DNA from 2 places in the Clostridium sp. SGI.024 genome. Region 2 is predicted to be linked to the other one. Evidence: riboswitches for the same ligand, from Rfam matches in the RefSeq annotation. Region 2 holds a riboswitch; the other holds the start of a gene.

Region 1 (9,583 bases), on a different contig from region 2:
AGAAAAGAATTATAATGAAACAAAGAAAATACCACAAGATAGATATGTAGAATATGTAGGTCTTTGTAGTAACTCAGAAATAGCATGGGAGAAGGCAAAAGATGCTAGTGATTTCGAAATATTTAAACCTTATTTGGAAAAAGTAGTTGAGTTTCAAAAGGAATTCATTAATTATTGGGGATATAAAAATGACAAATATGATACTTTATTAGATAAATATGAATTAGGGCTTACTACAGAAAAGCTAGATAAGATTTTTTCTGAATTAAAGGATGGCATAATTGAAGTATTAAATAAAGTTAAGGGAAGTAAAAAGAAGTTAAATCGTGATTTCTTATATGGACACTTTGATGCAGACAAGCAAAAAGAGTTATCTTTATTTATTTTAAATAAAATAGGCTTTGATATGGAAGCTGGTAGATTAGATGTAAGTGTACATCCTTTTACAACTAATTTTGGAAATAAAGATGTTAGATTAACTACTAATTATCATGAAGATGAGTTTACATCAGCTTTATTTAGCACAATACATGAAGGTGGACATGGAATCTACGAACAAAATATTAGTGATGATTTAGAATCAACAGGATTACAACAAGGAGCTTCTATGGCAATTCACGAATCACAATCAAGATTCTATGAAAACATATTAGGAAGAAGTAAGGAATTCTGTTCATATCTTTTACCTGTGGCTAAGGAATATTTTGATGACTTCAAAGATGTTACTTTAGATGAATTCTATGAAGCTATGAATTATGTTGAAACATCATTAATTAGAACTGAAGCTGATGAATTAACTTATGGACTTCATATTATAATTAGATATGAAATTGAAAAAGAATTAATTAATGGAAGAATAACTGTAAATGAAGTTAAAGATATATGGAATAAGAAGTATAAGGAATATTTAGGAGTAGAACCTAAAAATGATGCTGAAGGAATTCTTCAAGATATGCATTGGTCAGATGGATCTTTTGGGTACTTCCCAAGTTATGCTTTAGGAAATCTATATGGTGCACAAATGTTTAATACACTGTTAAAGGAAAATCCAAATGTAATGGAAGAAGTTAAGAATGGAAATTTAACTGAAGTTACTAAGTGGTTAAATGAAAAAGTACATGTACATGGTGCTATTTATACTCCTGAAGAACTTATAAAGAGAATTACTGGAGAAGAACTTAATTCTAAATACTTTATAGCTTACTTAAAGAATAAATATTATAAGTTATATGATGTTGAATAAATAATAAGAAAATATTGACAAATATATATATTGATAATATAATAACAATATAAAACTTAATAAATCTTCAGGGCAGGGTGAAATTCCCTACCGGCGGTAAAGCCCGCGAGCTATTTAGCATGATTCGGTGAAACTCCGAGGCCGACAGTAAAGTCTGGATGGAAGAAGATATTTTATTTGTAATTTATACTTATAAATTATGTTTATTAATATTTGTTAATTATTTTGCTCTGGAATATTTTTATATTTCAGAGCTTTTTTAATTATATTTATGATATATAATTAACAATATTATGTGCTTTTAATAGTATTATTTTACAAAGATTTATTGTCCTGAGTTTATTCTCAGGACTTTTTTAATTCTTAAGAATAAAAAAGGAGTGATGCTATGGAAGAGAAATTTATGAAGATGGCAATTGAATTAGCCAAGAAAGGAAAAGGAAAGGTTAATCCAAATCCATTGGTAGGAGCAGTTATTGTAAAAAATGGGGAAATAATTGGACAAGGATATCATAGTAAATATGGTGGAAATCATGCTGAAATAGAGGCTATAAACAATGCAACAGATGACGTTAAAGGAGCAACTATATATGTAACTCTAGAACCATGCTTTCATTATGGAAAGACTCCACCTTGTGTAGATAAATTAATTTCATCAGGTATATCTAAGGTTGTAATTGGACATTTAGATCCTAACCCCTTAGTTTCTGGTAAAAGTATAGAAAAATTGAAGAGTCTAGGAATAGAGGTTAAAGTGGGGGTTTTAGAAGAAGAATGTTTAAAATTAAATGAAGTTTTTATAAAATACATAAAAACTAAGCTTCCTTTTGTAGTTTTAAAGTCAGGAGTTTCTTTAGATGGGAAAATTGCAACAAAAACAGGAGAATCTAAATGGATAACTGGTGCTACTTCAAGAGCAAAAGTTAATGAGTTGAGAAATGAATTACGTGGAATAATGGTTGGTGTAAATACAGTCATTATTGATGATCCAACCTTAAATTGTAATATTCATGGTGGAAGAAATCCTATAAGAATTATATTGGATAGCAACCTTAGAATTCCATTAGATTCAAAAATATTAAAAACAGCTTATAAGTATGAAACAATTATTGCCACTACTAAAAATATTGATTTAAATAAAAAAGCATTGGTGGAAGAATTAAAGGCTAAAGTAATAACAATAGATAGCATAAATAATAAAGTAGATTTAAATAAATTAATGATTAAATTAGGTGAAATGAAAATTGATAGTATTCTTCTTGAAGGTGGAGGAGAAGTTAATTATTCAGCATTAGAAGCTGGAATTATAGATAAGTTAATGCTATTTATGGCACCTGTAATAATAGGTGGAAAAGAATCAAAAACCTTTGTTGAGGGTAAAGGAATAGATTTATTAACTAATTCTTTCAAAGCTTCTAACCTTAAAATTGAATATTTAGGTGAAGATATTTTAATAACTTCTTATATAAGGAGATGATAATTTGTTTACAGGAATAGTAGAAGAAGTAGGTATTGTAAATGAAATAAAAAAAGGTGTTAAACATTGTAGCATAAAAATAGAAGCAAATAAGGTATTAGAAAATACTAACTTAGGTGATAGTATTTCCGTTAATGGTGTTTGTCTTACTGTTACTAAATTAAATAATAAAACTTTTGAAGCAGATGTGGTTTTAGAAACATTAAAAAGAAGTAACTTAGGTGATTTAAGTAAAGGTTCTAAAGTAAATTTAGAAAGAGCATTAAGTTCAAATGGTAGATTTGGTGGACATATTGTAAGTGGACATATAGATTCCACTGGTGAAATAACATCTATAGTTAAGGATGATAAATCAATTTTAATTACTATTAAGCCATTATCACATTTCATAAAATACATAGTAGAAAAAGGTTCCATAGCAATAGATGGTATAAGCTTAACAGTAGCTTATGTTGATAATGAGAAATTTTTGCTATCAATAATACCACATACAAGCAAAGAAACCACTTTACTAGATAAAAAAACAGGAGATTTGGTAAATATCGAATTTGATATAGTGGGTAAATATATTGAAAGCTTTATGAATTTTAATAATAAGAATACATGTACTGAATCTAAAATAAATGAAAACTTTTTAAGAGAAAATGGTTTTATGTAGGAGGTAATGTTATGTTTAAATTTAATTCAATAGAAGAAGCAATTGAAGATATAAAAGCTGGGAAAATGATAATAGTTATGGATGATGAAGGAAGAGAAAATGAAGGCGATCTTTTAATGGCTGCTGAAAAAGTTAATGCTGATTCAATAAACTTTATGGCTAGTTTTGGTAAGGGATTAATATGTATGCCAATAAAAAATACTTTAGCTGAAAAGTTAAATATAAGGACTATGGTAAGTTTAAATACTGATAATCATGAAACTGCATTTACTGTTTCTATAGATCATATTGACACAACTACTGGTATTTCTGCTTATGAAAGAGCTTTAACAATTAAAAAGGTAATAGATGAAAATAGTATAAGTAAAGATTTTAGAAGACCTGGTCATATGTTCCCATTAATAGCAAAGGAAAATGGGGTTTTAGAAAGAAGAGGTCATACAGAAGCTGCTGTAGATTTAGCTAAATTGGCTGGATTAAAGGAAGCTGGAGTAATTTGTGAAATTATGAAAGATGATGGGACTATGGCAAGAACAGAGGATTTATTTCTTTTTGCAGAATCTCATAATTTAAAGATTATTACAATAGATGATTTAGTTAAATATAGGGAAAAGAAAGAAATATTAATAAAAACTGAAACTGAAGTTGAGATGCCAACTAAATATGGAAATTTTAAAATGTATGGATTTACTGAAAAAATATCAGGGAAAGAGCATATAGCTTTGGTTTTGGGAGATATAGAAAATGCTGACTCTGTGCTAATTAGAATTCATTCAGAATGTTTAACAGGGGATGTTTTTGGTTCTAAGAGGTGTGATTGTGGAGAGCAATTAGAGTTAGCATTAAGAAATATAGCTAAAGAGGGAACTGGAATATTAATATATATGAGACAAGAAGGAAGAGGTATTGGATTAATAAATAAGCTTAAGTCTTATAAACTGCAAGAAGAAGGCTATGATACTGTAGAAGCAAATATAAAATTAGGTTTTAGTCCAGATTTAAGAACTTATGATATAGCAGCATCAATCTTAAAGTCTCTAAATGTCTTTAATATTAGACTTATGACAAATAATCCAGAGAAAATTAATGGATTAAATGAGTTTGGAATAAAGGTACTCGAAAGAGTTCCTATACAAATAAAGGAAAATAATATAAATGAATTTTATCTAAAGACTAAAAAAGAAAAAATGAATCACATTTTATTATAGTAAATTTTGGAGGTATTAATATGAAGTTATTAGAAGGAAATTTAATAGGAAAAGATTTAAAAATTGGAATAGTAGCAGCTAGATTTAATGATTTTATCGTATCTAAGTTAATAGATGGTGCCATGGATGGACTTAAAAGGCATGGCGTTAATGAGGAAGATATAGAACTTTCGTTAGTTCCTGGAGCTTTTGAGCTTCCATTAGTAGCTAAGAAAATGGTAAAAAGTGAAAAGTATGATGCAGTTATATGTTTAGGGGCAGTTATTAAAGGTTCAACTCCACATTTTGATTATGTATGTGCTGAGGCTTCAAAGGGAATTGCAACTGTTTCACTAGAATATGAAAAAACAGTAATTTTTGGAGTACTTACAACTGATTCAATTGAACAAGCTATTGAAAGAGCAGGAACCAAAGCTGGTAATAAAGGATATGATGCTGCTGTTTCTGCAATTGAAATGGCAAATGTATTAAAACTATTTTAATTCATATTTTTAAAAGTCTAATATTTGAATTTTTAATTTTTATATAAGAATGATATAATACTTTATAATAAAAATATATTTATGGAGTATTTAAATGGGAAAGTTTAAAGAAATGTATATTAATTATTTAAATTTAGATAAAGAAAAAAGAGAATGTATTAAGGGATATTCTAAAGAATATATCTATGATGTAAATAACAAAAGGTTATTGTTATCTCAATATATTTTAATGTCAAAAAAGTATATATATGAAATTAAAGCAACTGAAGGCACTGCTCATCTATGGACATGGAGTGATTTTAAAGATGAGGCTAAAGGAAAAATATTAAGCTATAAAACTGAAGGAAATATAATTATAAGTCAGCTTATGGAATTTAATAAAGAGATAGATTTAGAAATACTAAATAAATATAACTTAGAAATAATTCAAAGACTAAATTAATAATTATTTACTGGGAAATATTGTAAATATTTTTGCGGTATTATAAAAAGCACTTCCTAACTAAAAAGGGAAGTGCTCTTTCTTAATTATTTTTAAGCTTAAAATAGTTACCTTCAATAATATTATCAGCAATTTTAAATATATTTTGTAATAAGTTCTTTTCTTTATCATCTATAGGATTACCTATAATTTCACCACTATTTAAAATTGTTGAATTTCTATTAGTATTAACTAAAATACGTCCCATAGAAGTTTCAACAAACTTTTCCTTATCTACACCTAATAAATAAGATATAGTAGGTAAGAAGTCAACTTGTCCACCAGCTTTAGAAATTGTAGTAGCCTTTATATCTTTATTATAGATAATAAAAGGTATTTTTTTATGGTTATCCTTCCACCAATCACCTTCAAGTGGAGCATCTGTTATCAAATCTTCATAGAATTTGTGAACACCACAGTGATCTCCATAAATTATTATTACTGTATTATCTAGTTGGCCATTTTTATCAAGCTCTTCTAAGAATAGTTTTATGGCTTCATCTGTATATCTTATACTTTGGAAATAACAACCCATCATATTTTCATCTAATTCTTTAGGTAAGTTTAATAACTTTTTCTCATCTGGAATTTCAAAGGGGCCATGGCTTGTTAAGGTAGCTATAAAAGTATAATATGGTTCCTTTTCATCCTTTAATTTATTAGCAATTTGTTTTAAATATGATTCATCTGACAAACCTGGTCCTATAACTTCATCTAGATTAAAGTCTTTTAGCTCCCAAAGCTTATCTGTTTCAAATGCTTTATGTGGTTCTGCCCAGTTCCAGCTTCCTGGTAGTTCTGCATGAGTTGATATTGTAGTATATCCTTTATCCTTTAAAAGCATTTGAAGACTATTGTAACTAGTCCATGGATAGGTTGGAAAAGTACTATTATTTCTTACTGGAAACATGGAGGTATTAACCATTAAGTCTGCATCAGAGCTTGTACCAGAGTTATTTTGTTCATAGATATTATCAAAATATAAACTATTTGATAATAACTTATTTAAAGTTGGTGTTATTTCTTGACCATTAACTTTTTGATTTATAACAAAATTTTCTAAAGACTCTACTTGTATAGCTATTAAGTTTTTTCCTTCTAGATATCCAGCAAATTCATTATCTTCTATATCTTCTTTGTTATCTTTAAACCAATTATCAATTTCTTCTACTTCTGAAGAAGTTAATTTTTTATTTAGACCTGTATAATAAAATAAATCATATCCATGATATCCTAAAGGACTCATATCACTAAAGCTTTGATAAGGAGCCCAAGATAATCTTAAAAATGCTTTTCCTTCTTTTATTGGCTTAACATCTATAAAATAATGACATAAATAAATTAATATTCCACTTGTTATAAATATAGTTGTAGCTTTAACTATTCTTAAAAATAATTTTGAATTATCTCTATAATCTCTAATTTTCTTAAACCTAAATAAAATAAATAAAACTAAGAAATCTGCAAAAAATAGTAAATCTATTATCCTAAAGTTTAATAAACTTTTACCTATTGGATTAAATATCTCTGGATGAATTAAGTGTCTTATTGATAAAAAAGTACCATTAGCTCTGTAGTACCAAATATCTAATAAAAATAGAATAGATATAATAATATCTACAGTTATAGCAGCACGAATTTTACCTTTGTATTTAAATAAATAAATAAAACTAAATATAAAAATAATTATTAGTATATGTGCCACTATAGGTGGTACACCAAAGTACATAGTAGCTAAATTAATAGTTGATGAATCTTTTGTTCTTAGCATTGATAACAATAACATTGATTTAGCTTGGACTATTAAAATCATAGTTATAAAAATCCAATTATTATATATAATCTTTTTAAAAAAATTTTTCATGTAACTTCCTCCAAAAATTAATATCGACCTTATTATTTTATATTAATTTGATAATGATTTCTACATTTATAATATTATGTAAATAATAATTAATAATTCTTTATATAAAAAATGTCATATAAAATAATAACAATAATTTTATAAATATATATAATGTATTATTAAAGCAATAAAAAGGAGTTTTATTATGGAAAATCCCTAAGTTAACCCCTATTATAATATTTTCAATTTGCTCAGCTATTAATGATAATTTAAATTATATTGATTATTTAAATAATCGATATAAAAAACCGTTATATAACATAAATAATAATGAAAAAGTAAATAAAATAAAGAAAAGCGTAAAAGATATTCTAAAGGATCTATTCAAATAAAGTTAAATTGGCCCTAGGAAATAACAATTCTTAAGGCCTTATTATTAAACAATACATATTATAAAAAAATAAACAAAGTTATATTATATAAATAAAACAAACATTTTCTTCATAATTGTTGATTTATATAAATTAAAGGCATAAAATATATTTAATTGTATACAATTAAATTTTAATAAATATATTAATGGAGGATTTCAAATGAATTTTTATGATTTTAAAGCAAATGATATTAATGGAAAAGAAGTAAATATGAATAATTACAAAGGAAAGATTGTATTAGTTGTTAATACAGCAAGTAAATGTGGATTCACACCTCAACTTAAAGATCTTGAAGATTTATATAAAGAATATAAGGATTCAGGGGTAGAAATATTAGGTTTCCCATGTAATCAATTCTTAAATCAAGAGCCAGGAGATAATAATGAAGTTAAGAATTTCTGCCAAATTAATTATGGAGTTACATTTAATATGTTTGAAAAAATAGATGTTAATGGAAGTAATGCACATCCAATATATAAATATTTAAAGGATCAAGAAAAAGGAATACTTACTAAAGATATTAAATGGAATTTTACAAAATTCTTAATTGATAGAAATGGAAATGTAATAAAAAGATATTCACCTACAACATCTCCATTAAAAATAAAAGAAGATATAGAAAAAATATTATAAAAAAATTATATTTATACAATATATATTGACATAAATAATATAAAAATGTAAAATCTATTTAATTTAATAAAATTAAATTTGATATTTATATTGTGGGTGAATAAATTATGAATAAATATAGTAGTCTAAAATTAGATAATCAATTATGTTTCTCTTTATACGCTTTATCAAGAGAAATAATTAAGTTATATAAACCTATGCTTGATGAATTAAATCTAACTTATACACAATATATTGTAATGATTGTATTATGGGAAGAGGAAAAAGCAAGTGTAAAACATATTGGTAATAGGTTACATCTAGACTCTGGAACTTTAACTCCATTGTTAAAAAAATTAGAATCTATGGAACTTATTAAAAGATATAGGGATAAAAGTGACGATAGAGTTGTTATAGCTGAGCTAACTGAAAAAGGCGCTTCTCTTAAAGAAAAAGCTATTGATATCCCAAAAAAAGTATTATGTAATATCAAGCTTCCATTAGAAGAAGCTATTGATTTAAAAAGAAGTTTAGATAATTTATTAGAAAATTTAGAATAACTATATGTTAATTAAGGGCTACTTAGGTAGCTCTTTTTGTTATATGAAAAATATATAGAAAGAGTATACTTATAAACAAATTTATTGCACAAAACTTTATACTAGAGTACTATATTAAGTGTTTATTAAAAATTCGGAGTGATTAGTATGGAAGAAAGATTACAAAAGTATATGGCAAGGTGTGGTATAGCATCTAGACGTAAATGTGAAGAAATAATACTTAGTGGAAAAGTTAAAGTAAATGATAAGATAATAAATGAACTTGGAGTTAAAATAGATGCAGAAGTAGATATTGTTTCTTATGAAGGTAAAATAATAAAACCTGAAGAAAAGAAGGTTTATATTATGCTTAATAAACCTGAAGGGTATATAACTTCTGTAAAGGATGAAAAAGGAAGAAAAACTATTTTAGATTTAGTTAAAGTTGATGAAAGAATTTATCCAATTGGAAGGTTGGATTATGATAGTTCAGGATTAATATTATTAACCAATGATGGGGAAATATATAATAAAATAATTCATCCAAGGGTTAAAGTAGGAAAGAAGTATATTGTATTATGTAAAGGTGAATTTACTAAAGAG
Region 2 (9,583 bases):
AATTGCTGACTTTTTGGCAGGGGCAGTAGGAATCGAACCCACAACCAACGGTTTTGGAGACCGCTACTCTACCAATTGAGCTATACCCCTTTGCAGAACAATTAATATTATATCTTATGTCTATCTAAAAATCAACTACTAATATTTCTTTTATTTTTTAATGCTTCAATAATATCAGTTACATTTTTAATTAATACATCTTTATTTCCTTCAGAGCTTAACCCAACATAGGTATATTCATTTTTCATTTTACTCTTTAATTCATCTAATTTTTCAAAATTATTATCATAAATAAATATATTGTTAGTTAATTTATCTTCTACTACTTCCTCATCATTATCTTTTAATTTATTTACTTGTAATCCTAAGTCTCTAAATAAATAATCAAATTTATCTGTATTAGTATATATATTATAATTCTTATACTTTTTTAGTTCTTCTTTAGAATCACTTAAAAATTTATCTAGTTCATCAATTATCTTGTTATAATTTTCTTCATAATAACTTCTATTTTTTATATCTTTTTCTTGTAATGAGGTTTTAATATTATATAAAGCTATTTTATACTCATTAAATCCTAATAAATAATATGGATTTTCTTCATTTTCCTTAGATAATGATTTTGTTATTGTTCTTATTCCTCTACTAGCATTTATAATACCTACATTAGAATTCTTAGAGTTATCTACTATTTCATTTATCCACTTTTCGTAGCCTACTCCATTATATATGAACAAATCCATATTTAATATATTATTTATAATATTTTCACTTACCTTAAAATCTTTTATCTCTTTCTCATTACTAAATAAATACTCTACATTATGATTATCTAAAGTTAAAGCTTTAACCATTGAATATATTTCTTTATTTACTGTTAATATGTTTAAATAAGTATCCTTTTCTTCATCTAATTCATTTGTTGGATTTGCCATTAAAGGATTATATGAAAATGTCAATCCAAAAAATAATATAGAAGTAAAAATAAGGAAGGCATATGTTAACTTCTTCATCTTAATTTCCTCCAGGAAATAATAATTTACTTATATATATTTTATCTTATCATGACTAAAAAAGAATTACAAATCTTTTACATATTAATTACAAGTTAAATAATGTATTTATTTTTACCTTTCTTTTTTTCTTCATTTTAGATAGAATATATATTAATATAAATTCTTTAGAAAGGAGATTTCACATGAATTTTAATGTTGAAAATATAGAAGATACAACTAAACTTGGATTTGCTATAGGTAAACTATTAAATCCTGGTGATATAGTATGTTTAACTGGAGATTTAGGAACTGGGAAAACTCATATAACTAAAGGAATAGCCAAAGGTTTAGATATAGATGAATATATTACTAGTCCAACTTTTACTATAGTTAATGAATACGATTCTGGTAGGCTTAAATTATACCATTTTGATGTTTATAGAGTTAGTGATCCTGATGAAATTTATGCTATAGGCTTTGATGATTATATTTTTTCAGATGGAGTATCTATAATTGAGTGGGCTAATTACATTGAAGAAATTTTACCTAATGAATATTTACATATATTAATAGAAAAAGATTTGTCTAAAGGAGAAAACTATAGAAATATTACTATTACTCCTTATGGTGAAAGATATAATTATATAAAGGAGTTAAACTTATGATAGTTTTAAGCATAGATTCAGCATCAAAAGTAGCTACTGCTGCTCTTTTAGATGAAAATAATTTAATTGCAGAATATACAATTAATAATAAACTAGAACACTCTACTTTAATTATGGATATAGTAGATAAATTATTAAAAGATTCATCATTAGACATTGATGATATAGACGGATTTGTAGTTTCAAAGGGTCCTGGTTCTTTTACAGGATTAAGAATAGGAATGGCTACAGTTAAAGGCTTAAGTTTTGGTTCAAATAAACCATATATAAGTGTATCTAGCTTAGATGCTCTTGCTTATTCTTTAGTTAATTTTAATGGAATTATCTGCCCTATAATGGATGCATTAAGAAGTAGCGTTTATACTTGTCTTTATAAAGGAAATAATGGCACTTTAGAAAAAATAAGTGACTACTCTGCACTTGAACTAGATGAATTAATAGAGTTATTAAAAGAAAAAGGAGAAGATGTTATCTTCACTGGAGATGCAGTAAATAAACATAAGGATTATTTATTAGAGCATTTACCAAATTCCAATTTTGCTCCAAATCATCTTAGCATAATAAGAGCTTCTTCTTTAGGTGAGCTAGGAATTAAAATGTTATTAAATAATGAGTGTGATGATTTAAATTCATCTCCATTTTATTTAAAGAAACCTCAAGCTCAAAGAGAATTAGAAAAAAGGTTAGCGTTAAAAAATGAAAATAACTTATAATTTAATGACTAATAAAGATGTTAATGGAGTTTTTAATATATCAAATGCTTGTTTTTCCATGCCTTGGAGCATTGAATCAATTGAAGGGGAAATAAATAATCCCTTAGCAAAATATATTGTTGCAAGAGATGAAGATTCAAACTTAGTTGTTGGTTTTGTAGGTATATGGATAGTTGTTGGTGAAGGAAGCATAACTAATATTGCTGTTCATCCAGATTACAGAAAACAAGGAATTGGTGCAAAATTATTAGAATCATTAATTAATTTATGCACACATTTAGACTGTTCATTAATTAATTTAGAAGTTCGAGCATCTAATTATCCTGCTCAAAATCTATATGAAAAATATGGATTTGTAGTTGATGGACTTAGAAAAGGCTATTATGAAGATAACAAAGAAGATGCAATACTAATGACTAAATACTTATAAGAAATATAAAGGGATTTTCTCTTTATGAACTAAGAAATAATAAATAATTTAATATCATTTCAGGAGTGCATAGCATTGGCTATGCACTTCTGTTTTTTTATTTGCAATTTTTGGAAAGTATATTTATAATTTAGTAAAATACTATTGGTTCACCTACTAATTAATAAAAGTCTATTTATTTTATTAAGCATGAAAGAAGGTAAGTTATATGGGATTAATAAATAATTTGTTTGGGAGAAAGCAGGAAGAACAAAAAGTAAAAAAAAATGATGATATACCAACTAATTTCGTATTAGGAGTGCACGATACTTTCAAATTAAAGGAAAGTAATGACCTAATTGTTGTTGGACCATTAAAAGGAACTACACGAGTAGGTGATGCTGTGTATATATCTAATTTGGATAGTGATACAGAACCAACAAGCCTCTCCACAATAATTTCAATTGAAAAAGTACCAAACAATCTTACAAATGAGGCAAGTGATTGTCAAGTTGCACTTCGTATTGAAGGAGGAAGTTTGTTAGGCATTAGAAAAGGTACTGTTTTATATACAAGAACAACATCCGTAAAGACCGTTCATGATGCATATATTAATGCTATGGGAGATTGTTTTGTTGCACAGATGGAATTGGATATTCCTGATTCAGAATTAGAACAATTCAGCATCGCTGATTGCTACGAAGTTTGGAGATTATTTTCTTGGTTTCAATCCAAAACAGTTAAAGGAACAAATGAGGGACAAAATCAAATTAATTACAAAAAAATAGAAAGAGTTGCAAAGCAATTAATAAAAAAAATATTTGAGGCAGATGAAATTTACTGTGTTTTTAATAAACGAACAGGAGAACCAAATTTGTTTTCTACCACTAAAAAAATAGAAGAAGGATATATGTGCATGCCTCCAGACATTCTTATTTTTCCAAAATCATATAAGAGTATGGCAGAAGCATATTTTAGTAAATACCCCTATGAAATTAAGGAAATTAAGAATGGTGAAAGTAAGGATGGAATTTATAACTTTTTGGGAGAAACCTTCTATCTTAATGGTGCATGTGGTGTAAAGGTAATTTCAAATGATGTTTCAATTGCTTCAGGGATGCTTGTTCCAGAACCTAATTATGGTGATTTACCTGAAATTAATATTCCTATTACCAATCCTGATCTTGAAAGATGGTTACTTCTAATGGGTCAACTAGGAAATGTAGATGATGAAAATTCCAAATTAATTTATGGACTTTACTATAAGTTTATGAGTAAAGAATTGTTAAAAGCACGACTTCTTGTTCCTATTCAAAAGGATGGAGAAATTCCCCCTCCAAATGAAAATGGCGCTACTGTTTTAGATAAGGATGTGAAATTAAAATTCCCTATTGATAATGGGAAAGATGATAGACAAGCAATTCGCATGTATACTGATTGGAAACGTCTTAGAATGGTGTACGATGAAAATTGGTCTGGTCTTATTGAGCCAGTTAAGGATTTCATTGATGTATTCGACGTACTTTTAAATATGACAGAGTATTATGAAGCAGGTATCTATATTAGTAAAGATAGCTATTATCAAATGGAAGCAGAAAACAAAAAATAGAATAAATATATAGGACTACAGAATAATATTTCATTTCCCAAAGTGAATATAGCCTTAAGAAAAGATGAGCAAGAAATCAATGACTTCTTGCTCATCTTTTCTTAAGGTATATTTATTATACCTTAACCCTCTTTGTTTTTTATACTTCTTATAAGTATCTATCATTAAATTAGTATGATATTTTATATTATTCTAATACATATTCATTTACTTTGTCTTCATATTAATTTTTCTTCATACTATTAAGTAATATTATACCTGTTAAAAGTGATGCAATTAAATCACTTAATGGTTGTGCTATCCACACTCCATTAACTCCTAATCCAAATATTCTAGGTAAAATTATCATAAATGGAATTAATAAAATAACTTGTCTTAATAGACTTAATATCATTGCAGTTTTTGCTTCACCAATTGATTGAATATAGTTTGTTCCAGTAATTGAAACTCCAACTATAGGTAACATTAATAAATATATTCTTAATCCCTTAACAGAAATATCCATAAACTTAGGATCTTTATTAAATATTCCTATTATAGCTTCTGGGAAGCTTTGAACTACTATAAATGCTATTACTAATATAATAGTTGCAACTATAAGTGATAATTTATATGCTTCTTGAGCTCTTTTCTCTTGCTTAGCTCCATAATTAAAGCCTATTATAGGCTGTGCTCCTTGATTTATCCCAAAAATAGGCATTAAACACATAAGTGCAATTGAAGATATTGTAGCCATTGCTCCTATTGCAATATCTGTTCCATATATTTTAAGTACATTATTAGCTATAACTTGAACTAAACTAGCTGCCATTTGCATTGCAAAAGGTGATGCCCCAATTGCCAATATTTTTATTATTATATCCTTATTTAGCTTTAAATTTGATTTGAAAAATCTTAAATTTGATTTTCCACTTACATAATATCTAACACCTATTATAGCTGTTATTAATTGTGAGATAATAGTTGCAACAGCTGCTCCTTGAATACCCATTTTAAATATGAAGATAAATACAGCATCTAATACTATATTAGTTAGGCATCCAATAATCATAATTGTAGCAGCAAGCTTTGGATTTCCATCACCTCTTATAGTATTATTTAATGTAAATGCTACCATATTAAACACTGTTCCTAATAAAATTATGTATATATATGATTTAGCATAATATAAGCTACTTTCACTTGCACCAAACTTAGTTAAAATAGACTCTCCAAAAACTATTCCTATTACAGTTAATATAATAGCAATTATTACAGATAAAGTTATAGCATTTCCTATTACTTTTTCTGCTTCTTCTCTTTTACCTTGTCCTAATTTTATAGAAATAGTAGTAGTTGCACCAATTCCAACTAGCATACAAAACCCTAAAACAATAGTTGTTATAGGTAAGGTTACACCTACTCCAGTAATTGCTAGAGAACCAACCTCTGGTATATTACCTATAAAGATTCTATCTACTACATTATATAAAGCATTAACTAACATACCAATTATAGCTGGCACTGAATATTTTAATAATAATTTACTAATTTTTTCTTTTGCAAGTAATTCTTGTGTACTCATTAAATCACACTCCTAGTTATATACATTTCTTTAGTAAATTTAAAATTATTTCTTTTTCTTCAAAAGTTAAATTTTTAGTTAACTTTTCTTCCCAAGCTTTTGCAACTTTGTATATATCCTTTTTATGTTCCATAGCTTTTTCAGTTAAAAAAATTCTATAAGCTCGCTTATCTTTTTCGTCATTTACTCTTATAATAAAATCCTCAATTTCTAATTTTTTAATAGCTCTAGCTGTTGTCCCCTTATCTATTTTTAGATTTAGGCATAAATCTTCTTGCCTTACTCCATCTTTTCTATATAGTTCCATTAAAAAATTAAATTGTCCATAACCAAGTCCTAAATGAGATAATTCTTTTAAGAAAAATATATTACCCATTCTTTGAATTTCTGATATATATTTTGCTATATTTTCACACTCTATCTCTTTCATAACAAACTCCTAAACAAATCAAGTTTAATACACTTAATATATAACAATGTAGTTGCGTTTGCAACCATGTTATTATAGTATATGAAAAAGTAATTTTCAATGGATAATAATAAAAAGATAGGAATACTTTAAATATAGTACTCCTATCTTTTCATTAAATTTATTATATTAAACTGAGCCAAGGCTTCCTTTTCTACTATTATCCAATTTTGAATCTACCTTGAAAATTGCTAATGATACTTTCTTATAAAGTACGTAAGTTATTCCACATACCATTATAGATTTTATACCATTAAAAGGTAATAATCCTATAGTTACATATTGAACTATTTCATTAGGTGCCATTTGCATTCCATATGCTGGTAATAAGAAATACACATTAGCTATAATTCCTATAACCTCAATACATATAGTTCCTAATATCATTCCAAGTATAGCTGTTTTCTTACTCTTATTCCTGTTATAAACCCATGCTGCTGGAGCAACTAGAGAAACTCCTACTATGAAATTAGCCATTTCTCCAACAAAACCTGTTCCAGTACCTTTTACAATTAGAATCAATAAATTTTTTAATAATTCTATTAATACTCCAGCCATAGGTCCAAAAGCAAAGGCTCCCATAAGTGCTGGAATGTCACTTAAATCAATTTTTAACCATGGAAATGGTAAAAATGGTATTGGAAAATCAAAGTACATAAGTACCACTGCTATGGCACCTAAAAGTGAAATTTTAATAAATTTGTTTAAATTTTTGTTTTGTTGATTGTTCATTTTTTCTCCTCCCAAAAGATATCCCCTGGGGCATGGGTTAGTGCTTAACATGATATTAATTTAACAATATTCCTATGATTTTAGAAAAATTACACAGTTTATAATAAATAAAAAAACCCTAATGTAAAACTACATCAGGGTTTAAAATCATAAGAAATAAGATTTGCTAAATTAAATACATAACAAGCAATATCTAACACCTTACCTTCTTTCATCCAGACTATACTGTCGGCCTCGGAGTTTCACCGAATCATGCTAGAAATTAGCGCGCGGGCTATACCGCCGGTGGGGAATTACGCCCCGCCCTGAAGATAATTTATTTACAATATTATTATATTCCTATTTAGAATTATTTACAAGCAATTTTTTTAACAATCTTCTTCTTTTATTCCTTTCATAGATAAAGATATTCTATTTCTCTTACTATCTACTTCAATAATCTTTACTTTAACTATATCTCCTAATTTAACTATATCTAATGGATGCTTTACAAACCTATCCGCCATTTGACTTTTGTGAACTAATCCATCTTGATGGACTCCTATATCTACAAAAGCTCCAAAGTCTGATACATTTCTTACAGTCCCCATAAGTATCATACCTTCACTTAAATCTTTTAAATCTATTACCCCAGTTTTTAAAATAGGCTTCGGCATTTCATCTCTAATATCTCTACCTGGTTTTTTAAGTTCTTTAATAATGTCTTCTAAAGTAAGTTCTCCTACCCCTAGTTCTTTTGATATATTTTTTATTCCTTTTTCTTTAACTCTTTCATCTATATCTTTTAGGTTATTTTCTTTTAAGTCATTATCATTATACTTAAGTAAAGATATTAAGTTTCTAGCCACTTCATAAGATTCTGGGTGTACTGAAGTATTGTCTAATGGATCTTTACTTTCCATAACTCTTAAAAATCCTGCACATTGCTCATATGCTTTTTGTCCAAGTCTTTTTACTTTCAAAAGCTCTTTTCTGCTTTTAAAGCCACCTACTTCGTCTCTATAAAGAACTATATTATTAGCAATACTTGAGTTAATTCCTGCTATATAAGTAAGTAAAGAAGGTGTTGCAGTATTTAAATCAACTCCAACCTTATTAACAGAGTCTTCAACTACTCCAGTTAAAGATTCATCTAGCCTTTTAGGTGTAACATCATGCTGATATTGACCTACACCTAGTGCTTTAGGATCTATCTTTACTAGTTCAGCCATAGGATCTTGTAATCTTCTTCCTATTGATATAGCACCTCTAACTGTAACATCTAAATCTGGGTATTCTTTCGTTGCAAGCTCTGATGCTGAATACACTGATGCTCCCGCTTCTGATACTATTACATAAGCTACTTCTTTTCCATTTTCTTTTTTTATTTCTGAAATGACTTCTGATATTACTTCTTCTGATTCTCTAGAGGCAGTTCCATTTCCTAAGGAAATTACTTCAACATTATGTTTATTAATTAGCTTCTTTAATACTTCCTTAGTTTCTTTTACTTTATTTTGTGGTGCTGTTGGATAAACTGTAGTATTTTCTAAGAATCTTCCTGTACTATCAAGCACAGCTACTTTACATCCTGTTCTAAACCCTGGGTCATAGCCCATAACAACTTTTCCTTTTATAGGTGGTTGCATAAGTAATGATTTTAGATTTTCTTTAAATATCTTTATTGCTCCCTCTTCACCTTTATCTGTTAATTCATTTCTAACTTCTCTTTCTATAGATGGGTATATTAATCTTTTTAATGAATCTTTAATTGCAGTTTTTAAATATTCATCTGTTATATTATTACCCTTCAATATTTCTTTCTCTAAGTAACTTATTATCTTATCTTCATTAACAGTTATCTTAACAGTAAGTACCTTTTCCTTTTCACCTCTATTTATAGCTAAAATTCTATGAGGTGGTATTTTAAATACATCTTCACTATATTCATAATACATTTCAAAAGGTGTATGCTCTTCACTATTACCTTTTGATTCAATCTTTCCTTCTCTAAAAACTAGGTTTCTTATCCATTTTCTATATTTTGCTTCATCTGATACTTCTTCAGCAATTATATCTAAAGCTCCATTAATTGCATCTTCTTCTATAATAACTTTCTTTTCTGCATCAATGTATTTTTTAGCTTCTTCCTTTATATCTCCCTTAAATTCTCCTGACAAAATTACTTCTGCCAATGGCTTTAAGCCTTTTTCTAATGCAATTGTTGCTCTTGTTCTTTTCTTTTGTTTATATGGTCTATAAATATCCTCAACTTCTGTTAAAGTTAAAGCCTTTTCTAATGATTTTTGGATATCTTCTGTTAGTTTACCTTGCTCATCTATAAGCCTAAGTACATCTTCTTTTCTCTCTTTTAAATTTCTAAGATAAATTAATCTATCTTGAAACTTTCTTAAAACTTCGTCACTTAATGCACCAGTCTGTTCTTTT

What was found. Region 2 has a riboswitch for FMN ahead of ACQRD5_RS08555 (ECF transporter S component). Riboswitches for the same ligand answer to the same signal wherever they lie in the genome.
Region 1: another riboswitch for FMN. It lies ahead of ribD (bifunctional diaminohydroxyphosphoribosylaminopyrimidine deaminase/5-amino-6-(5-phosphoribosylamino)uracil reductase RibD); the one in region 2 lies ahead of ACQRD5_RS08555 (ECF transporter S component).

The regions. Positions count from the first base shown of each region.
Region 1 covers NZ_JBNPON010000040.1:23,911-33,493, reverse strand. Annotated here, with positions in the region: gene ACQRD5_RS11485 (carboxypeptidase M32) at 1-1,243, shown strand, start outside; FMN riboswitch at 1,303-1,417, shown strand; gene ribD (bifunctional diaminohydroxyphosphoribosylaminopyrimidine deaminase/5-amino-6-(5-phosphoribosylamino)uracil reductase RibD) at 1,632-2,720, shown strand; gene ACQRD5_RS11475 (riboflavin synthase) at 2,725-3,378, shown strand; gene ACQRD5_RS11470 (bifunctional 3,4-dihydroxy-2-butanone-4-phosphate synthase/GTP cyclohydrolase II) at 3,390-4,586, shown strand; gene ribH (6,7-dimethyl-8-ribityllumazine synthase) at 4,607-5,068, shown strand; gene ACQRD5_RS11460 (hypothetical protein) at 5,163-5,510, shown strand; gene ACQRD5_RS11455 (LTA synthase family protein) at 5,593-7,413, opposite strand; gene ACQRD5_RS11450 (glutathione peroxidase) at 7,989-8,462, shown strand; gene ACQRD5_RS11445 (MarR family winged helix-turn-helix transcriptional regulator) at 8,570-9,001, shown strand; gene ACQRD5_RS11440 (pseudouridine synthase) at 9,149-9,583, shown strand, end outside.
Region 2 covers NZ_JBNPON010000024.1:6,329-15,911, reverse strand. Annotated here, with positions in the region: tRNA gene ACQRD5_RS08595 (tRNA-Trp) at 15-90, opposite strand; gene ACQRD5_RS08590 (metal ABC transporter substrate-binding protein) at 132-1,013, opposite strand; gene tsaE (tRNA (adenosine(37)-N6)-threonylcarbamoyltransferase complex ATPase subunit type 1 TsaE) at 1,199-1,660, shown strand; gene tsaB (tRNA (adenosine(37)-N6)-threonylcarbamoyltransferase complex dimerization subunit type 1 TsaB) at 1,657-2,373, shown strand; gene rimI (ribosomal protein S18-alanine N-acetyltransferase) at 2,357-2,803, shown strand; gene ACQRD5_RS08570 (SseB family protein) at 3,012-4,391, shown strand; gene ACQRD5_RS08565 (MATE family efflux transporter) at 4,615-5,955, opposite strand; gene ACQRD5_RS08560 (MarR family winged helix-turn-helix transcriptional regulator) at 5,972-6,385, opposite strand; gene ACQRD5_RS08555 (ECF transporter S component) at 6,554-7,156, opposite strand; FMN riboswitch at 7,356-7,473, opposite strand; gene ACQRD5_RS08550 (Tex family protein) at 7,525-9,583, opposite strand, start outside.